DNA from 4 places in the Streptomyces sp. NPDC012474 genome. Region 1 is predicted to be linked to each of the others. Evidence: riboswitches for the same ligand, from Rfam matches in the RefSeq annotation. Region 1 holds a riboswitch; each other region holds the start of a gene.
What was found. A riboswitch is a leader RNA that binds a small molecule or an ion and turns the genes downstream of it on or off. The one in region 1 is predicted to bind cobalamin.
Positions count from the first base shown of each region.

Region 2: it holds a riboswitch for cobalamin, as region 1 does, so the genes downstream of both, ACFY9S_RS28440 (energy-coupling factor ABC transporter permease) here and ACFY9S_RS21250 (ribonucleoside-diphosphate reductase subunit alpha) in region 1, are expected to answer to the same signal.
Region 3: it holds a riboswitch for cobalamin, as region 1 does, so the genes downstream of both, ACFY9S_RS25550 (ABC transporter substrate-binding protein) here and ACFY9S_RS21250 (ribonucleoside-diphosphate reductase subunit alpha) in region 1, are expected to answer to the same signal.
Region 4: it holds a riboswitch for cobalamin, as region 1 does, so the genes downstream of both, ACFY9S_RS03770 (prenyltransferase/squalene oxidase repeat-containing protein) here and ACFY9S_RS21250 (ribonucleoside-diphosphate reductase subunit alpha) in region 1, are expected to answer to the same signal.

Region 1 covers NZ_JBIBEP010000009.1:172,436-176,811, forward strand. Annotated here, with positions in the region: gene ACFY9S_RS21245 (ribonucleotide-diphosphate reductase subunit beta) at 1-312, opposite strand, end outside; gene ACFY9S_RS21250 (ribonucleoside-diphosphate reductase subunit alpha) at 369-2,726, opposite strand; cobalamin riboswitch at 2,849-2,983, opposite strand; gene mctP (monocarboxylate uptake permease MctP) at 3,127-4,376, opposite strand, start outside.
Region 2 covers NZ_JBIBEP010000015.1:50,491-54,866, reverse strand. Annotated here, with positions in the region: gene ACFY9S_RS28450 (MFS transporter) at 1-500, shown strand, start outside; gene ACFY9S_RS28445 (protein kinase) at 783-2,174, shown strand; cobalamin riboswitch at 2,303-2,490, shown strand; gene ACFY9S_RS28440 (energy-coupling factor ABC transporter permease) at 2,520-3,221, shown strand; gene ACFY9S_RS28435 (energy-coupling factor ABC transporter substrate-binding protein) at 3,218-3,613, shown strand; gene cbiQ (cobalt ECF transporter T component CbiQ) at 3,619-4,368, shown strand; gene ACFY9S_RS28425 (ATP-binding cassette domain-containing protein) at 4,365-4,376, shown strand, end outside.
Region 3 covers NZ_JBIBEP010000012.1:198,550-202,925, forward strand. Annotated here, with positions in the region: gene ACFY9S_RS25540 (ATP-binding cassette domain-containing protein) at 1-390, opposite strand, end outside; gene ACFY9S_RS25545 (iron chelate uptake ABC transporter family permease subunit) at 387-1,439, opposite strand; gene ACFY9S_RS25550 (ABC transporter substrate-binding protein) at 1,436-2,452, opposite strand; cobalamin riboswitch at 2,522-2,712, opposite strand; gene ACFY9S_RS25555 (CoA-binding protein) at 2,793-3,221, shown strand; gene ACFY9S_RS25560 (hypothetical protein) at 3,485-3,607, shown strand; partial or broken gene ACFY9S_RS25565 (4-hydroxybenzoate 3-monooxygenase) at 3,630-4,376, shown strand, end outside.
Region 4 covers NZ_JBIBEP010000001.1:840,851-845,226, forward strand. Annotated here, with positions in the region: gene ACFY9S_RS03760 (CbiQ family ECF transporter T component) at 1-824, opposite strand, end outside; gene ACFY9S_RS03765 (SCO2322 family protein) at 817-1,443, opposite strand; gene ACFY9S_RS03770 (prenyltransferase/squalene oxidase repeat-containing protein) at 1,440-2,654, opposite strand; cobalamin riboswitch at 2,765-2,903, opposite strand; gene ACFY9S_RS03775 (MBL fold metallo-hydrolase) at 3,009-4,034, opposite strand; gene ACFY9S_RS03780 (aldehyde dehydrogenase family protein) at 4,194-4,376, shown strand, end outside.

The sequences.
Region 1 (4,376 bases):
GTGCACGGCCTCCTCGAACAGCTGGCGCGACAGGTACAGGCGCGCCTCCGGGGAGTTGATGTGCTTGTACAGCGTCAGCACGAGGTTGTTCGCGACGATCGAGTCGCCCGTCGCGAAGAACGCGACCAGCCGGCCGATCAGGTGCTGCTCCGCCGGTGACAGCTTGGCGAGGTCGGTGACGTCCGAGTGGAGGTCGACCTCCTCCACGGTCCAGGTGTTCTTGATGGCGTCCCGGTAGCGCTCGTAGAAGTCCGGGTAGCGCATGGGGCGCAGGGTGAGCTCGAAGCCGGGGTCGAGAAGGTTCTGAGTCATAGCAGTCGGCGCGAAGCGCCGTCCTCCAGGGGTGGCGGTCGGGTGGCGGCTGGGAATTACTGGCAGGCCTCGCAGGACTCGGGGTTTTCCAGGGAGCAGGCGACCGCTTCGGGATCCGGGGTGGCCTGCGCGGGGACGGTGGCCTGGGCGGCGCGGGCGATGCGGGTCGCCGGGCGCGAGCGCAGGTAGTACGTCGTCTTCAGCCCGGACTTCCAGGCGTAGGCGTACATCGAGGAGAGTTTGCCGATGGTCGGCGTCTCCAGGAACAGGTTCAAGGACTGGGACTGGTCCAGGAACGGAGTCCTGGCCGCCGCCATGTCGATCAGGCCGCGCTGCGGGATCTCCCACGCCGTGCGGTACAGGGCGCGCACGTCCTCGGGGATCCAGGCGAAGTCCTGCACCGAGCCGCTGGCCTCGCGCAGGGCCTCCCGGCTGCGGGCGTCCCACACTCCGAGCCGCTTCAGCTCGTCCACCAGGTAGGAGTTGACCTGGAGGAACTCGCCCGACAGCGTCTCGCGCTTGAACAGGTTGGACACCTGCGGCTCGATGCACTCGTACACGCCCGCGATCGAGGCGATGGTGGCCGTGGGGGCGATCGCGAGGAGCAGCGAGTTGCGCATGCCGGTCGTGGCGACGCGCTCCCGCAGGGCCGCCCAGCGCTCGGGCCAGGTCAACTCCACGTCGTAGTGGTCGGGGTGCAGCACGCCCCGGGCCGTGCGGGTCTTCTCCCAGGCCGGCAGCGGGCCGTTGCGCTCGGCCAGGTCGGCGGAGGCCTCGTACGCGGCGAGCATGATCCGCTCGGCGATGCGGGTGGAGAGGGCCCTGGCCTCGGGCGAGTCGAAGGGCAGGCGCAGTTTGAAGAAGACGTCCTGGAGGCCCATCGCGCCGAGGCCTACCGGGCGCCAGCGGGCGTTGGAGCGGCCCGCCTGCTCGGTCGGGTAGAAGTTGATGTCGACGACCCGGTCGAGGAAGGTCACGGCCGTACGGACGGTCTCGTCCAGCCGCTCCCAGTCCAGGTCGCCGGTCGATGTGTCGACAAAGGAACCCAGATTGACCGAGCCCAGGTTGCAGACCGCCGTCTCGCCGTCGCTGGTGACCTCCAGGATCTCCGTGCAGAGGTTCGAGGAGTGGACGACGTGACCCGGCTCGGCCGTCTGGTTGGCGGTGCGGTTGGCGGCGTCCTTGAAGGTCATCCAGCCGTTGCCGGTCTGCGCGAGGGTGCGCATCATGCGGCCGTACAGCTCACGGGCGGGCAGGGTCTTGCGCGCCAGGCCCTCCGCCTCGGCCGCCCGGTACGCGGCGTCGAACTCCTCGCCCCACAGGTCGACCAGCTCGGGCACGTCCGAGGGGGAGAACAGCGACCACTGCGCGTCGGCGTTCACGCGCCGCATGAACTCGTCCGGCACCCAGTGCGCCAGGTTCAGGTTGTGCGTGCGGCGGGCGTCCTCGCCGGTGTTGTCGCGCAGCTCCAGGAACTCCTCGATGTCGGCGTGCCAGGTCTCCAGGTAGACCGCGGCGGCGCCCTTGCGACGACCGCCCTGGTTCACGGCGGCGACCGAGGCGTCGAGGGTCTTCAGGAACGGGACGATGCCGTTGGAGTGGCCGTTGGTGCCGCGGATCAGGGAACCGCGGGCGCGGATGCGGGAGTACGCGAGTCCGATGCCGCCGGCGTGCTTCGACAGCCGGGCCACCTGGTGGTACCGGTCGTAGATGGAGTCCAGCTCGTCCTTGGGGGAGTCGAGGAGGTAGCAGGACGACATCTGCGGGTGCCGCGTGCCGGAGTTGAAGAGGGTGGGGGAGGAGGGGAGGTAGTCGAGGCGGCTCATGAGCCCGTAGAGGGCGGCGACTTCGTCGACGGAGCGGAGGGTGTCGTCCTCGGCGAGACCGGCGGCGACGCGCAGCATGAAGTGCTGGGGCGTCTCGACGACCTTGCGGGTGATGGGGTGCCGGAGCAGGTAGCGGCTGTGCAGCGTGCGCAGGCCGAAGTAGCCGAAGCGGTCGTCGGCGCCGGTGTCGACGAGCGCGTCGAGCCGCGCCGCGTGCAGCCGGACGAACGCGGCGGTCCGGTCGGCGATGAGGCCTTCGCGGTGGCCGGTCCGGACGGACTCGGTGAACGACGTGACGCCCTGCGAGGCGGCCTCTTCGCGGATGCCGATGGTCAGCAGCCGGGCGGCCAGCCGGGAGTAGGCGGGGTCCTCGGAGATCAGACCGGCCGCGGCCTCCGTCGCCAGCTCCCGCAACTCGCTCTCGTCCGCCTGCGCGGACCGGCCGCGCAGCGCGGCGGCGGCGACCCGGCCGGGCTCGGTGTCGGGGAGGTCGGCGGTCAGCTCGGTCAGGGTCCGCAGCAGCGCGGCACCGGGGGCATCGTGCTCTTCTTCGGTGGCTGAGACCGGTTCGGCTGGCGCGATGGTCACGTGGGGCTCTCCCTCGCTCGGCACGGGGGCCTCGTCGAGGGCAGGGGGCAGCACGCGAGCGCACGCGGCGTCGCGTCCACCGGCCCATTCCACGAGGCCCGGACGTCGGGGCACACCGGCCGGTGGCCGGGTGCGCTGTCGGCAGGTCCTCGGACTGACACCCATGCGCATATACGGGCATGGGTACACCGTTGCGGGACAGTTCCGGATTCGCACCGGATTCCCCTGCGGCGGCAGCGAGCATGAGCATACATCTTGTGTTGGGTTCCGGTGACACCCCCAGATGTTGTGTCGCGGTGGTTTCAGGGCGTCAACTCCACGCGACAGCGGGCCGCCGTGAATCCTTCTCACGGCGGCCCGCTGCGGGCTGTGTGGGGTTGTTCCGCGGCTTCCCGCGCCCCTAGTGGGCGCTACCGGCTGTGGCAGGCGGGAGTTCGACCTCGACCCCCGGGTCGCCCGCGTCGGCCGTGTAGTCCTCCGGCTTGGTCTCGTCGATGCCGTCGGGGGCCTTCAGGGCCCTCAGGACGAAGGTCAGGACCACCGTCACCACCACGTTCAGGACGAACGCCGTGAGGCCGATGTAGCCGATCTCCCCGATGCCCGGGATCTCCTTCGCGGAGCCGCCGAAGTGCTTCTGGGTCGGGGAGGCCACGCCGTACGCGGCGACCGTGCCGTAGACCATGCCGACCGCCCAGCCCGCGAGCAGGGCCCAGCGGTGGAACCAGCGGGTGAACAGGCCGCCGACCAGGGCCGGGAAGGTCTGCAGGATCCAGATGCCGCCCAGCAGCTGGAAGTTGATGGCGACCGTCTTGTCCATGGTGAGGACGAAGGCCAGGGCGCCGACCTTCACCAGCAGCGACACCAGCTTGGAGACCTTGGTCTCCTGCGCGGGAGTCGCGTCCGGCTTGATGAAGTCCTTGTAGATGTTGCGGGTGAAGAGGTTCGCGGCCGCGATGGACATGATGGCCGCGGGCACCAGCGCACCGATGCCGATCGCCGCGAACGCCACGCCCGCGAACCAGTCCGGGAACATCGTCTCGAACAGCTGCGGGATCGCCAGCTGCCCGTTCTGCACCTTGATCCCGGCCGCGATCGCCATGAAACCGAGCAGGGCCAGCAGACCCAGCATCAGCGAGTACAGCGGCAGGATCGTGGTGTTGCGCCGGATCACCTCACGGCTCTTCGAGGAGAGCGTCGCCGTGATCGAGTGCGGGTACATGAAGAGGGCCAGGGCGGAGCCCAACGCCAGCGTGGCGTACGTCCACTGACCCGCCTCGGCCGGCACCAGCGAGCCGCGCGGGGCGCCCGTCGCCGGGTTGGTCTGGCTGTACGCCTCGCTCGCCTTGGCGAAGATGTCGTCGAAGCCGCCCAGCTTGATCGGGATGTAGATGATCGCCACCGCGATGACGATGTAGATCAGCGTGTCCTTCACGAACGCGATGAGCGCGGGGGCCCGCAGACCCGACGAGTACGTGTACGCCGCCAGCACGCCGAACGCGATCAGCAGCGGCAGGTCCTTGATGAACCAGTTGGTGTTCTCGCCGCCGCCGACGCCCATCACGTCCAGCACGGCCTGGATGCCGACCAGTTGGAGCGCGATGTAGGGCATCGTCGCCAGGATGCCGGTGAGCGCCACCGCCAGCGACAGGC
Region 2 (4,376 bases), on a different contig from region 1:
TGCAGCGCGCGGCGGGCTCCCAGGCGCCGTTGTCCTGGCTCTTCGCGCTGTCCTCGGTGCTGGTGGTGTTCACCCAGCTGCCGGTGACCCGCTGGGCGGGCGACCGGCTCGACCTGCGCCGCTCCATGAGCGCGGGGCTGCTGCTGATCGCGTCCGGATTCGTGGTGGTGGCCGCGGCCCGCCCGGCCGGCTGGACGGGCACCTCCGGGCTGCTGCCGGCCGCCGGTTTCGTGATCTTGCTCACCGTGGGGCAGATGCTGGTCGTGCCCGCCGCCCGCGCCTGGGTGCCCGACCTCGCCGAGGAGGGCCGGCTCGGGCTCTACATGGGTGCGCTGTCGTCCGTCTCCGGGCTGATCGTCCTGGCCGGCAGCGCCGCCACCGGCTTCCTGCTCGACCTGGGACTGCCGGCCGCCGTGCCGTGGCTGGTCCTCGCGGCCGTACCGGCCCTGGCGGTGGTGGTGCTGCCGCGCCGGGAGAAGGGAGCGGGCGCGGCGGCTTGAGGCGGCGCCGGCGCCCACGGCAACGGGGCGCGCGGGACCTTCACTCCGGCGGGCGACCTCCTCGCTCCGGGATTTCCGAGACCGCACCCTTCGAGGACACCGTTGCGGCGATCGGCGGCCACGCCACGCCAGTATCCTTAGTCGGCTGCGGAACCCCCCACCAACCCCCGTTCGAAAGCGGGGAGTTCGGCCTGCGGCAACGACCTTCCCACACGCATGAGACGAGGACGAGTGCTGCTAGCTGGCCGCTACCGGCTGGATGTTGAGATCGGGCGCGGTGGAATGGGAGAGGTCTGGCGTGCGTACGACGAGACGCTCGCCAGAGCGGTGGCCCTCAAGCTGCTGCTGCCCCAGGACACCGACGCCACGGCGACCTCCCGGTTCCGTCTGGAGGCGCAGACCGCCGGGCGTCTCAACCACCCCAACGTGGTCGGCGTCCTGGACTTCGGCGAGTACGACAACCGGCTGTACCTGGTGATGGAGCTGGTCGAGGGCGACAGCCTCGCCGGGGTGCTGTCCAACTCCGGCAGGCTGCCCGCCGAGCAGGTGGCCCGTCTCGCCGCGCAGGCGTCCGCGGGGCTCGCCGCCGCGCACGGGCAGGGCATCGTGCACCGGGACGTCAAACCCGCCAACCTGCTGCTGGACGCCCACGGCACGCTGAAGATCGGCGACTTCGGCATCGCGCGCTTCCTCGACGATCCCGGCGCCGCGCTCACCGCCACCGGCCAGATCATCGGCACCGGCCTCTACCTCGCGCCCGAACGGGCCCTGGGAAAGCCCGCGGGGCCCGCCTCCGACATGTACTCCCTGGGCTGCGTGCTCTACCAGCTCCTCAGCGGCCGCCCGCCGTTCCAGGCCGACACCGCCGTCGCCCTGCTGCACCAGCATCTCGACTCGGCACCCGTGCCGCCCCGCGAGCTCGGCGTCGCCGGCCTTCCCCCGGCGTTCGAGAACTACCTCCTCGGACTGCTCGCCAAGCAGCCCGAGGACCGGCCCACCGCGGAGCAGGCCGCCGAGTGGTTCGCCGGGGGCGCCTGGCGGGGTCTGCCCGAGCCGCTGCCGGAGGTCTCACCGCCGCTGCGGCCGAACCCCTCGTCCGCGCCGGCGCACGCCGGGCCCGCCCCGTACGCTGCCGCCGAGACCAGCCACCCGACCACGTACGCGCTGCCGGCGACCACGGGGCACCGCACCGCGGCCCGGGCGGCCCAGGCGGGGCGTTCGGGCCGCTCCCGCGGGCGCGGCGGGCTCGGCAGCAGGTCGAGAGTGGCCGCGACGGCCGCCGCAGCGGCGCTGTTCCTCGCCGCGATGCTCCTCGGCATGCGCTGGTTCTCGCCCGACACGACCGCCGAGGGCACGGAACCCGACGCGTCCCCGACCACGAGCAACCCTGCGGCCACCCCGTCCGGCGACTCCGCCCCGCCCGTCACCTCCGACCCGGAGGCCGGCCGGCAGATCGCCACCACACCGACCAGCGGCACCGTGGCCGAGGTCACCCCGTCCACGCCGCCCGCCTCCCCCACCCCTCCCCCACCGGCGACCGGCGCCGCGACTCCGGAGCAGGGGACGGGCGACCCCGGACCGGAGCAGCCGCAGCCGGAGAAGCCGGTCCAGGCCGGGGAGGACGGTCAGGGCGACGACGGCGGCGACGGGGGCGACGACGGGGGTGACGACTGACCGCGGGCCCCGAAGGTCCTTGCACCTGAGGCCCGGAGCACGTGGATCAGCCGGGGGATGCGCCGGTGTGCGAGCGGGCGCCCCCTCGCGCGCCCCTTGGGCGGCTTGTCATCGCCCTTACCCCGGCCTTATTGTCACCAGGCCTTGGTGAACGGGAAATCCGGTGTGATGCCGGTGCGGCCCTCGCCACTGTGAATCGGGAAGTCCGGCTCCAGCCCCTGAACGGGCAGCCACTGGGTCCTTGCGGCCCGGGAAGGCGGAGTACGGGCGGTGGTACCCGTCAGCCAGGAGACCGGCCAAGGCGCGTCAACCATCCACGAGGTGCTGGAGAGGGTCTGCTGAGCCATGCACATAGCCGAGGGTTTCCTTCCTCCGGCGCACGCGGTCGCCTGGGGCGCCGCGTCGGCGCCGTTCGTCGTCCACGGAGTCCGGTCGCTCACCCGTGAAGTGCGCGAGCACCCCGAGAGCACCCTGCTCCTCGGGGCGTCCGGCGCCTTCACGTTCGTCCTGTCCGCCCTGAAGCTGCCGTCCGTCACCGGCAGTTGCTCGCACCCCACCGGCACGGGCCTCGGAGCCATCCTGTTCCGGCCGCCCATCATGGCGGTACTGGGCACCATCACCCTGCTCTTCCAGGCGCTGCTGCTCGCGCACGGCGGCCTGACCACGCTCGGCGCCAACGTCTTCTCCATGGCGATCGTCGGGCCCTGGGCCGGATACGCCGTCTACGCGCTGCTGCGGCGCTCCAACGCGCCGCTGATGGTCGCGGTGTTCTCCGGCGCTTTCGTCGCCGACCTCTCCACCTACTGCGTCACCAGCGTGCAGCTGGCGCTCGCCTTCCCCGACCCGGGCAGCGGATTCCTGGGCGCGCTCGCCAAGTTCGGTTCCATCTTCGCCGTCACCCAGATCCCGCTCGCGGTGAGTGAGGGTCTGCTGACCGTGCTCGTGATGCGGCTGCTGGTGCAGTCCAGCAAGGGCGAACTGACCCGGCTGGGCGTGCTCCTCTCCAGGAAGCAGTCCCGGACCGAGAGCGAGGCGGTGTCCCGATGAGCAGGAACACGAAGATCAACCTGGTGCTGCTGTTCGCGGTGGCCGCGCTGGCCGTGCTGCCCCTGGCGCTGGGCCTCGGTGACCACAAGAAGGAGCCGTTCACGGGCGCCGACGCCGAGGCCGAGACGGCGATCACCGAGCTGAAGCCGGACTACGAGCCGTGGTTCTCGCCGCTGTACGAGCCACCGTCCGGCGAGATCGAGTCGGCGCTGTTCTCCCTCCAGGCGGCCCTCGGCGCCGGAGTCCTCGCCTACTACTTCGGCCTGCGCCGGTGCCGCCGGCAGGGCGAGCAGCGGGCGCTGGACCGGGAAGGCGAACGGCGGGCGCCGGAACGGCAGGCCGGCAGCGCACCCGCCGGCGCCGCAGGGAAGTCCGCGGCGGAACGGGACTGAGCCCGGTGCTGCCGATCGACGCGGCGGCGCACAGCAGCCGCTGGCGCCGCCGTCATCCCGTGGACAAGGCCGTGCTCGGGCTCGGCCTCACCGTGCTCGCGATCTCCCTGCCGCCCTGGCCGGGTGCGGCCCTGGTACTCCTGACCGCCCTGGCGGTGCTGCTGGGGCCGGCCGGTGTGCCCGGGCGGCGGCTGTGGCGGGCCTACCGGGTGCCGCTGGGCTTCTGCGCGACCGGCGCGCTCACGCTGCTCGTCCGGGTGGGCGGGCCCGGGGGGTTCGTCTCCCTCGCCGGGGACGGGCCGGTGCGGGCCGGGGAGTTGCTGCTGCGGACCTCGGCGGCCTCGCTGGGCGTGCTGCTGTTCGCCTTCACCACACCCATGTCCGACCTGCTGCCCCGCCTGGTCCGGGCGGGGATCCCCGCGCCGGTCGTCGACGTGGCGCTGGTGACGTACCGGATGAGCTTCCTGCTGCTGGACTCCGTGCGCCGCATCCGGGAGGCCCAGGCGGCCCGGCTCGGTCACACCAGCCGGGCCGCTGAGTGGCGTTCCCTGGCCGGGCTCGGCGCCACCGCGTTCGTCCGGGCCTTCGACCGTGCCGCCCGTCTCCAGGCCGGACTCGCCGGGCGCGGCTATGACGGCACCCTGCGCGTCCTGGTGCCGGAGGCGCGGGTCTCCGTCCGCTTCACGGCCGCCAGTTGCGCGCTCCTAGCGACGCTGGCCGCCCTCACCTTCGTACTGGAAAGGCCGCTGACATGAGCGAGCCG
Region 3 (4,376 bases), on a different contig from region 1:
GGCACGCACCGCCCGCTCGTCGTCGGCGGCGGCGGGCGTCCAGGCGCGGCGGTGCGGGACGCGGCCGAGCCGCACCACGTCCTCGACCGTCAGCTCGACCTGGGTGTCCGACTGCTGCTCGACGACGGCGAGGCGGCGCGCGACCGTACGGCGGGGCAGATCGCCCAGCGGTGTGCCGTCGAGGGTGACGACTCCGCAGGTCGGTGTGAGCAGCCCGGCCAGCAGCCGCAGCAGGGTGGATTTGCCGGAGCCGTTGGGGCCGAGGACGCCGACCGTGGAGCCGGTCTCCGGCGCGAGGGCGACGCCGTCCAGGATGAGATGCCCGTCGGCACGGCGGCTGACCCGGTCGGCCCGCAGCCCGGTTCCCGCCGGGGCGTCCGCGCAGCTCACCGTGCCCTCCTCGTCCGGTACAGCACCGCCACGAACGCCGGCACCCCGATCAGCGACGTCACGACCCCCACCGGAACCTCCTGTGGTTCGAGGACCGTCCGGGCGAGGGTGTCCACCCACACCAGGAACACCGCTCCCGCGAGGGCGGTGACCGGCAGCAGCCGCGCGTGCCCCGGGCCGGTCAGTGCCCGGGCGGCGTGCGGCAGGACCAGTCCCACGAAGCCGATCGCGCCGGCCGAGCTGACCAGCGCGGCCGTGAGCAGGGCCGTGACACACAGCAGCACCAGGCGGGTGCGGGCGACGGACACCCCGAGCGCGGCCGCCGCGTCCTGCCCGAAGGCGAAGGCGTCGAGGGTGCGGGCGTGGGACAGGCACACCACCAGCGCCACGGCCAGCACGGCCAGGCACAGCCACACGTCGGTCCAGCCGACGCCGCCGAGTGATCCGAGGAGCCAGAACAGCACGCCGCGGGTCGTCTCGGCATCGGCGGAGGTCATCACGACGAACGAGGTGAGGGCCGAGAAGAGCTGCATGGCGGCGACACCCGCGAGGACGACCCGGTCGGTGGTACCGCCGAGGGTGTGGCTGAGCAGCAGCACCAGCGCGAACGACAGCAGGGCGCCGAGGAACGCGCCCGCGGACACCGAGAGGGCACCGCCGCCCGCGCCGAGCACGACCACCAGGACCGCTCCGGTGGAGGCGCCCGAGGACACCCCGAGCACGAAGGGGTCGGCGAGCGGGTTGCGCAGCAGCGACTGCATCACCGCCCCGCAGACGGCGAGACCGGCTCCGCACACGGCCGCGAGCAGGGTGCGGGGCAGCCGCAGCTGCCAGACGATCCCGTCCCGGATCGGCGTCAGCTCCGGGTCGCCGAGGCCGAGGCGGGCCGCCACGACGGACCACACGTCGGCGACCCTGATGTCGGCGGGACCGATGGTGATGGCCACGGCGAGGGAGGCGACGAGCGCGATCGCCCCGGCCGCGCCCAGAGCGAGCCCGTTCCCCCGCCGGGGCCGGGCCCCGGCACCCGGCACACTCCCGGCGGTCACTTCACCAGCCCGAACCGGCGCAGCCCGGCGGCCACCCGCTCCACGCCCTCGACCGTGCGGATGGTCGGGTTCATGGCCTGTCCGCTGAGCAGCACGTACCGCTTGTGCCGGACGGCGTCCATGTTCCTGGTGACCGGATTGGACTCCAGGAAGGCGATCTTCCGCGCGGCGGACTCGGCGGTCTGGGACCTGCGGGTCAGATCGCCGATGACGAGGACGTCGGGGTCGCGGTCGGCGACCGTCTCCCAGTTGATCTGCGGCCACTCCTCGTGCGTGTCGTCGAAGACGTTCTTCGCACCGAGGGCGCGGGTGATGATGCCGGGCGCTCCGCAACAGCCCGCCATGTAGGGCGACTCGGAGTTCGCGAACCAGTAGAGGAGGGTGACGTCGGAGGCGTCGGCGCCCGCCGTGGCCTTTTGCATGCGCTGACGGAGGGAGGCCACGAGCGTGTCGCCGCGTTCCTGCACCCCGAACACGGTCGCGAGGTCCCGTACCTCGCCGTAGACGGTGTCGATGCCCAGGGCCTTGTCGCGTGCGCCGTCGCCGCCGCCCGAGTTGTCCTTGCCGGCACAGTCGGACGGGGAGACGTAGGTGGGCACGCCGAGCTTCTCGAACTGCTCGCGGGTGGCGACGCCGCCCTTGCCGAGGGTGGAGACGAAGGACGCGGCGACGAAGTCGGGTTCGGTGTCCAGGACGCGCTCGAAGGACGGGGTGTTGTCGGCGATGCGCGGCACCTCGGCTTCGGCCTTCCCCAACCCCTTCATCACGGGGTCGGTCCAGGTGGCCGTGCCCACGAGGCGGTCGGCCAGGCCGAGGGAGAGCAGGATCTCGGTGGTGCCCTGGTTGAGGGACACGGCGTGCTGCGGCGGGGCCGCGACACGGACCTCGTGCCCGCAGTTGGTGAGGGTGACGGCAGGCTTGGCGTCGGTGGACGCGGTGCCGCCGCAGCCGGTCAGGAGCAGGGAGCCGGCCGCGAGCAGGACGGCGGCACGGGCGGGTCGGGCGAGGGGCACGGAAAACCAGTCCTCAGGCGTCGAGGGCCCATTCGCGGAGCCCGGTCGTACGGTGCTCCCCCGCCGCACGCGGCCGCGGGGGCCGCCAGCAGGTCTTCGGACTCGGGTTCATCCGGATCGGGGCGCCTTCCCGGACGTCCGCGAGGGAGTCCAGTGGCCGAGGCCCCGCCCGTCCCCCTCACCGCTGCGCGTCAGTTCCGGATTCACACCGGATTCCCTGACCCACGTACATGGGTTCGACTGGCCTCGGCAAGTTATCACGGAGGTCCCGGGGAATCACCGCGCGTCCCGCGTTGTTGCCCGGAGAGCAGCTCGTCCACGACTCTCGAGGAGGCCGCCGGTGTACGGCGACGAGGCAACGGTCCGCAGGATCCTCACCGAGCTGGGCGACACCTGGGCCGTGGTGGGCCTGTCGTCGAACCGGCAGCGGGCGGCGTACGGTGTGGCCGCCGTGCTCCAGCGCTTCGGCAAGCGCGTCGTGCCGGTGCATCCGAAGGCGGAGACGGTGCACGGGGAGAAGGGGTACGCGAGCCTGGCGGACATCCCCTTCGACGTGGACGTCGTCGACGTGTTCGTGAACAGCGACCTCGCCGGGGCCGTCGCGGACGAGGCGGTCACCAAGGGCGCGAAGGGCGTCTGGTTCCAGCTGGGTGTCATCGACGAGGCGGCGTACGACCGGACCCGCGCGGCGGGCCTGGAGATGGTGATGGACCGCTGCCCGGCGATCGAGATCCCACGGCTGTCTCATCACCGCGTACAGGAATCCTGAAGCGTTCCCCAGGAAACACCCGCACCGGGTCAAGGGTGCACAACTCGTCTCCTGCGACCGGCCGGCCGATTCCTAACCTGAGGCCTCTTGCTCCCCGGACTCCCCGAGTTCGTCTTCGAGAGGCCCCGTATCCATGGAAAGAGACGGCCTGCGCCGGGATGTCGGGCTGATCGGGCTCATGTGGGCGTCGGTCGGTTCCATCATCGGCTCGGGCCTGGCAGGGCGGCTTCGGCGGCCAGGGGCACCTCGGACTGTGGTGGGACATGCTGGTCGTCACGGTGTTCTCGCTGGCGGTCTACTACTGGGCGCGGGCCTCGGCCTCGCCGGCCGGGGAGATCGAGCGGAGCATCGAGGAGGTGCCCGTCGAGGAGGTGCCCGTCCACTGAGGCCGGCCTCCATAATGTGCGCATGACCCGCCCCGTTCCGCCGGCCAACTCCGGCGCGCCACAACGCTTTCCGGTCGTCGTCGTGGGTGCCGGTCCCGCGGGCCTGACCGTCGGCAACATCCTGCGGGCCGCGTCCGTGCACTGCCTGGTGCTGGAGACGGAGACCCGCGATGTCGTCGAACAGCGGCCGCGGGCCGGGGTCATCGAGGAATGGGCCGTACGCGGCCTGGAGAAGCGGGGCCTCGCCCGCACCTGCTGGACCGCGCGGAGCTGCACACCGCGTGCGAGTTCCGCTTCGACGGGGAGCGCTTCCGGTTCCCCTACGGCCGGCTGACGGGCAGTCACCACTTCGTCTACCCGCAGCCGTTGCTGGTGACGGACCTGGTGCGCGAGTACGCCGACGTCCGGGGCGGGCACATCCGCTTCGGGGTCCGTGACGTGCGGATCCACGACCTCGACACCGACCGGCCACGGGTGTCGTACACCTGCCCCGAGACGGGTGAACGCCAGGAAGTGCACTGCGACTTCGTCGCCGGCTGCGACGGGGCGCGCGGGGTGAGCCGGGCGTCGCTCCCGCCCGAGCGGGTCCGGATCGCGCGCCACGACTACGGCATCGGCTGGCTGGCCCTGCTCGCCGAGGCGCCGCCGTCCGCCGACTGCGTGCTGTTCGGCTGCCACGCGCGCGGCTTCGCCGGCCAGATGCCCCGCAGCCCGGAGGTGACCCGCTACTACCTGCAGTGCCCGCCGGGTGACGCTCCGGAGAACTGGC
Region 4 (4,376 bases), on a different contig from region 1:
GCGGCGAGACCCGCGAGGAGCACGGGGAGACCGTAGGCGGCGCCCTCGGCCGTGAGGAGACCGTACGTTCCCGCGCAGACGCCGAGCAGGCCGCCGAGGGTGAGGGCGGCTGTGGTGCGGCGTACGCCGGGCGGGACCTGTGCGGTACGGCCGTAGCCGCGGGCGTCCATCGCGGCGGCCAGGGCGACGGAACGCTCGAGAGCACCCTCCAGGACCGGGAGTCCCACGTGCAGCAGGCCCCGGATGCCCCGGTCCGGGCGCCCGCGCAGACGGCGTGCGGCGCGCAGCCGCTGGACGTCGGCGATCAGGCTCGGGGCGAAGGTGAGGGCGACGACGACCGCGACGCCCATCTCGTACAGGGCGCCCGGGAGGGACTTGAGGAGACGGGAGGGGTTGGCGAGGGCGTTCGCGGCGCCCACGCAGATGAGGAGGGTGGCCAGCCGCAGACCGTCGTACAGGGCGAAGGTGAGGGCCTCCGCGGTCACCTCGCCGCCGAGCCGGATGCCCTGGGCCCAGGCGGGGAGGGGCACTTCGGGGAGGGTGAGGAGGGTGTGCGTGCCCGGGATGGGGGAGCCGAGCACGATCGCGAAGACGAGGCGGATGAGGATCACGGCGAGGGCGAGTTTGACGAAGGCGCCGTAGGAGCGGGACCACGGGGTGTCGGGGCGGCGGGTGGCCACGACGTAGGCGGAGACCGTGATGAGGAGGGCGAGGAGCAGGGGGTTGGTGGTGCGGGTGGCGGCGGTGCCGAGGGCCAGCGCCCAGAGCCACCAGGCGCCGGGGTGCAGTTGGGCACGGTTCCGGCGCCGGATACCGCTAGCCACGCCGTCGTACCTGCCAGATCGCCGCCCCTCCCAGGAGCACCACCACGGCGATACCCGCGACCAGGCCCAGGGACGGCCCGCCGTCCGACGGGGAGCTCTTCTCCGCCGCAGGCTGCTGCTTCTGGGAGACCTGTTCGCCGCAGCCCTTCTCCGGATAGCCCGATATCGCACACAGGAGGGCGTTGGTGTCGTAACGCAGTGGCTTGGCCACCGCCGCCAGGGCCTCGGCCGTCGTCGCGTCGGGGGAGACCCGGGCGCAGGCCGTGCGGGCGGCGGGCGGGGATTCACCCCCCGGGGCGTCCGAGGGGGTGCCGAAGTCGATGACCAGGGCCACCCGCTTCCTGCCCTCCAGCGCGGGCGTCTTCGCGCAGATCGACGCGAAGTCGGCCGTGCCGCGCGGCCGGACCGCGCTCGCGGAGTCCTCGCTCACCGCGAAGCGGAAGCCCTGGACGTCGCCATCGGAGGGGCGGGCCAGGGACGGGCCCTGGGTGGCGTAGACCCAGCGGCCGGCGTCGCGCTCCCAGAACGACCAGTACCGGTAACCGGCGGCCTGGGCCTGGCCCGCCCCCGTGCACAGCAGGAGCGCGGCCAGGAGGAGGAGAAGGGCCCTGCGGATCACAGCTGCCGCTGCTTCTTGCGGCCGGTGAACAGGAACCCGATGCCGATGCCGGCGACCAGGCAGACGCCGACGTACCACCAGACCCCGAAGAAGTCCGAGCCGGAGTCCTCCTTCTCGTCCGAGGCGTTTGTCTTGGTCTTCTCGGCGGTCTGAGGGGCCGGGCCCGTCGCGCCCAGCTGCTTGACGAGGTCCGCGCCGCCGAAGTCACGCGGGTTCGTGCCCGTCGCGTGGGCGGCGAAGATCAGCTGGGCGTAGGCGGCCGGGCCGCTCTGCGCGGCCCAGGACGCGGAGTTCTTCTCCAGCCACCGCACGGCCTTCTCCGCCTGCTCGGTGTCCCCCCGCGCGGCGAGCGCGACGACCGCGTCGGCGGTGTTGCCGAAGTCGGGCTGCGGCTCGGCACCGGCCAGGGCGGACATGAGGTGGTTGCCGTCCTTGGCGAGGGCGGCGGTGAGGTAGCCCGCGCCGTTCGCCGCCGCCTGCTGTGGCGTCGCGGCCTTCTCGCAGGTCGCGTCGGACTTCTCGCCGGGTTCGACGACCATGCCCTTGCCCAGCGTGCCGAGCACACCGGCCGCCGTGGCGTCCGCGTTGGCGGCGAGCTTGCCCTTCTTGTCCGGCTGGAACGCGAAGGCGCCGTCGCCGTCCCCGCCACACGGCAGGGCGAGCTTCAGCAGCGCGTCGTGGGGCGACCTGCCGTCCTTCTCGACCTGCTCCGGCTTCTCGCCCGCGGCGGCGAGCGCGCCTATGACGACCGACGTCGAGTTGGTGTCGCTGGCCCCGCCGGGCGAGTAGCCCCAGCCGCCGTCCTCGTTCTGGACGGACTTCAGCCAGCCGACGGCCTTGCGCGTGGTGTCGTCGTGCCCGCCGAGCGCGGCCAGGGCCTGCACGGCCGCCGACGTGGCGTTGGTGTCGAGCATGGTCTTGGCGTCGCACGCGGTGGTGGGATCGGAGCGGTAGGAGGCGAAGCCGCCGTCCTCGCACTGCTGCCGTGTCAGCCACTCAACGGACTTCGCCGCCGGCTTCACACCCACGGTGTCCTGCGCGAGCAGCGCGAGCGACTGACGCCAGACGCCGTCGAACTTCGGGTCCTTGTCGCCGTACAGGGCGGAGGGGAACGCCTGGGACGGCGACGGGGACGGGTCGGCGGCGGCCGGGGTGGCGGCGCCGATCACGGCGACGGCGGCCAGGACCGCGGCGCTGCGGCGGACGTTCATGATCGGCGGGTGCCTCTCCCTGTGGGGGAGCCGGGCAGCACGGGACATCCCGGCGGCTCGGCTCCGTAAACCTCGACGGTGCCGCGCACCGGCGGTCTGCCGGGCACGTGAGCCGGTCACGAAACCGTACGAGGCGATCCGGCTCACCGCCGCGGTGGACGGTTTCACGGTTGCGGGTCAGCGCCGGAATTGCACCGGCTTCCCCCCGTACGGTGTGATGACGACCCGCTTACTGTACCTGCACGTGAAATTCGGCCGAGGGGGCGGCCGGGCTGCCGCCGGGGTGCCGACGTGCCCCGCTGTCGGCCCGGCCGATGCCCCCGCTCCTCGCGTTGCCCTGCGCTTGCGCCGTCTTCACGCCGCCGCGTACGTCACCGGGTCGCTCCCCGGCACCGCTTCCGCCCGGCCCAGCTTCACCAGCCGCCGCAGATGCGCCTCGGCCTCCGAGACGGCGATGGTGCGGGAACCGTACGGGATCTGGTCCCAGGGGCGGTTCCACTCCATGCGCTCGGCGAGCTGCCAGGGAGTGAGGGGCTCGGCGAGCAGCGCGAGCAGGGCGGTCAGGCGGGACTCGTGGTGGGTGAGCAACTCGCGTATGCGGGCGGCGGCGTCCGGGAACGGGTGCTGGTGGGCCGGGAGGACCTCGGCGGGGGCCAGCCGGCCGACGCGCTCCAGGGAGTCGAGGTAGTCGCCCAGGGGGTCGGTGACAGTGGTCTCTTCGGGGTCCTCGTACAGGCCGATGTGCGGGGTGATGCCGGGCAGCAGGTGGTCGCCGGAGAACAGGCGGCCACGGCCAGGGAGCTGGGCCGGGTGGGTCTCCTCCAGGTGGAGGCAGACGTGGCCCGGTGTGTGCCCCGGGGTCCAGATCGCGCGCAGGCGGCGGCCGGGCAGCTCCAGGAGTTCGCCGGGGACGATGTCGCGGTCGGGCAGGGCGGGGGAGAGGCCGGGCAGGGCGCGGGACCGGGGCGCCCGCAGCGGGGCGATGTGCTCCTCGGGAGCGCCGGCCGCGGCGAGCTTGGCCACCATGTAGGAGAACCAGCGCTCGGGACGGGCCTCCCGGGTCCGCCGTACGACCGCGGTGTCCGCCGCGTGCATCGCGATCCACGCGCCCGACGCCTCACGGACCCGGCCGGACAGGCCGTGGTGGTCCGGGTGGTGGTGGGTGATGACCACACCGTGGATCTCGGCCGCCGAGGTGCCGCAGGCCATGAGGCCCTGGGCGAGGGTGTCCCAGGACTCCGGGTCGTCCCAGCCGGTGTCGATCAGCACCGGGCCGCGGTCGGTGTCGACGACGTACACCAGCGTGTGGCCGAGCGGGTTGTCCGGGATCGGGACCCGGAGGGACCGGACGCCTCCGCCGTGGTCGGTCACCTGTGTCATGGGCTCCCCTGTCGCCGGCTCCCCGTCACTATAACTAGAACGGGTTACAGCGAGGAGTCTCCTCGTGGTGCGCGGTCCGTGGACTCCTCGGGGCGGGGCTGGTATCAGTGGGCTTACCTGATGCATCGTCAGAGAGCGTCCCCGGGGAGGCAGTCGGCCATGACCGAGCTCGTGGAACACGGACAGCTGTTCATCGGCGGGGAGTTGACCGACCCCCTGGGCCAGGACGTCATCGAGGTGGTCTCACCGCACACCGAGGAGGTCATCGGGCGCGTCCCGCACGCCTCGACGGCGGATGTGGACCGGGCCGTGGCGGCGGCCCGGCGGGCGTTCGACGAGGGG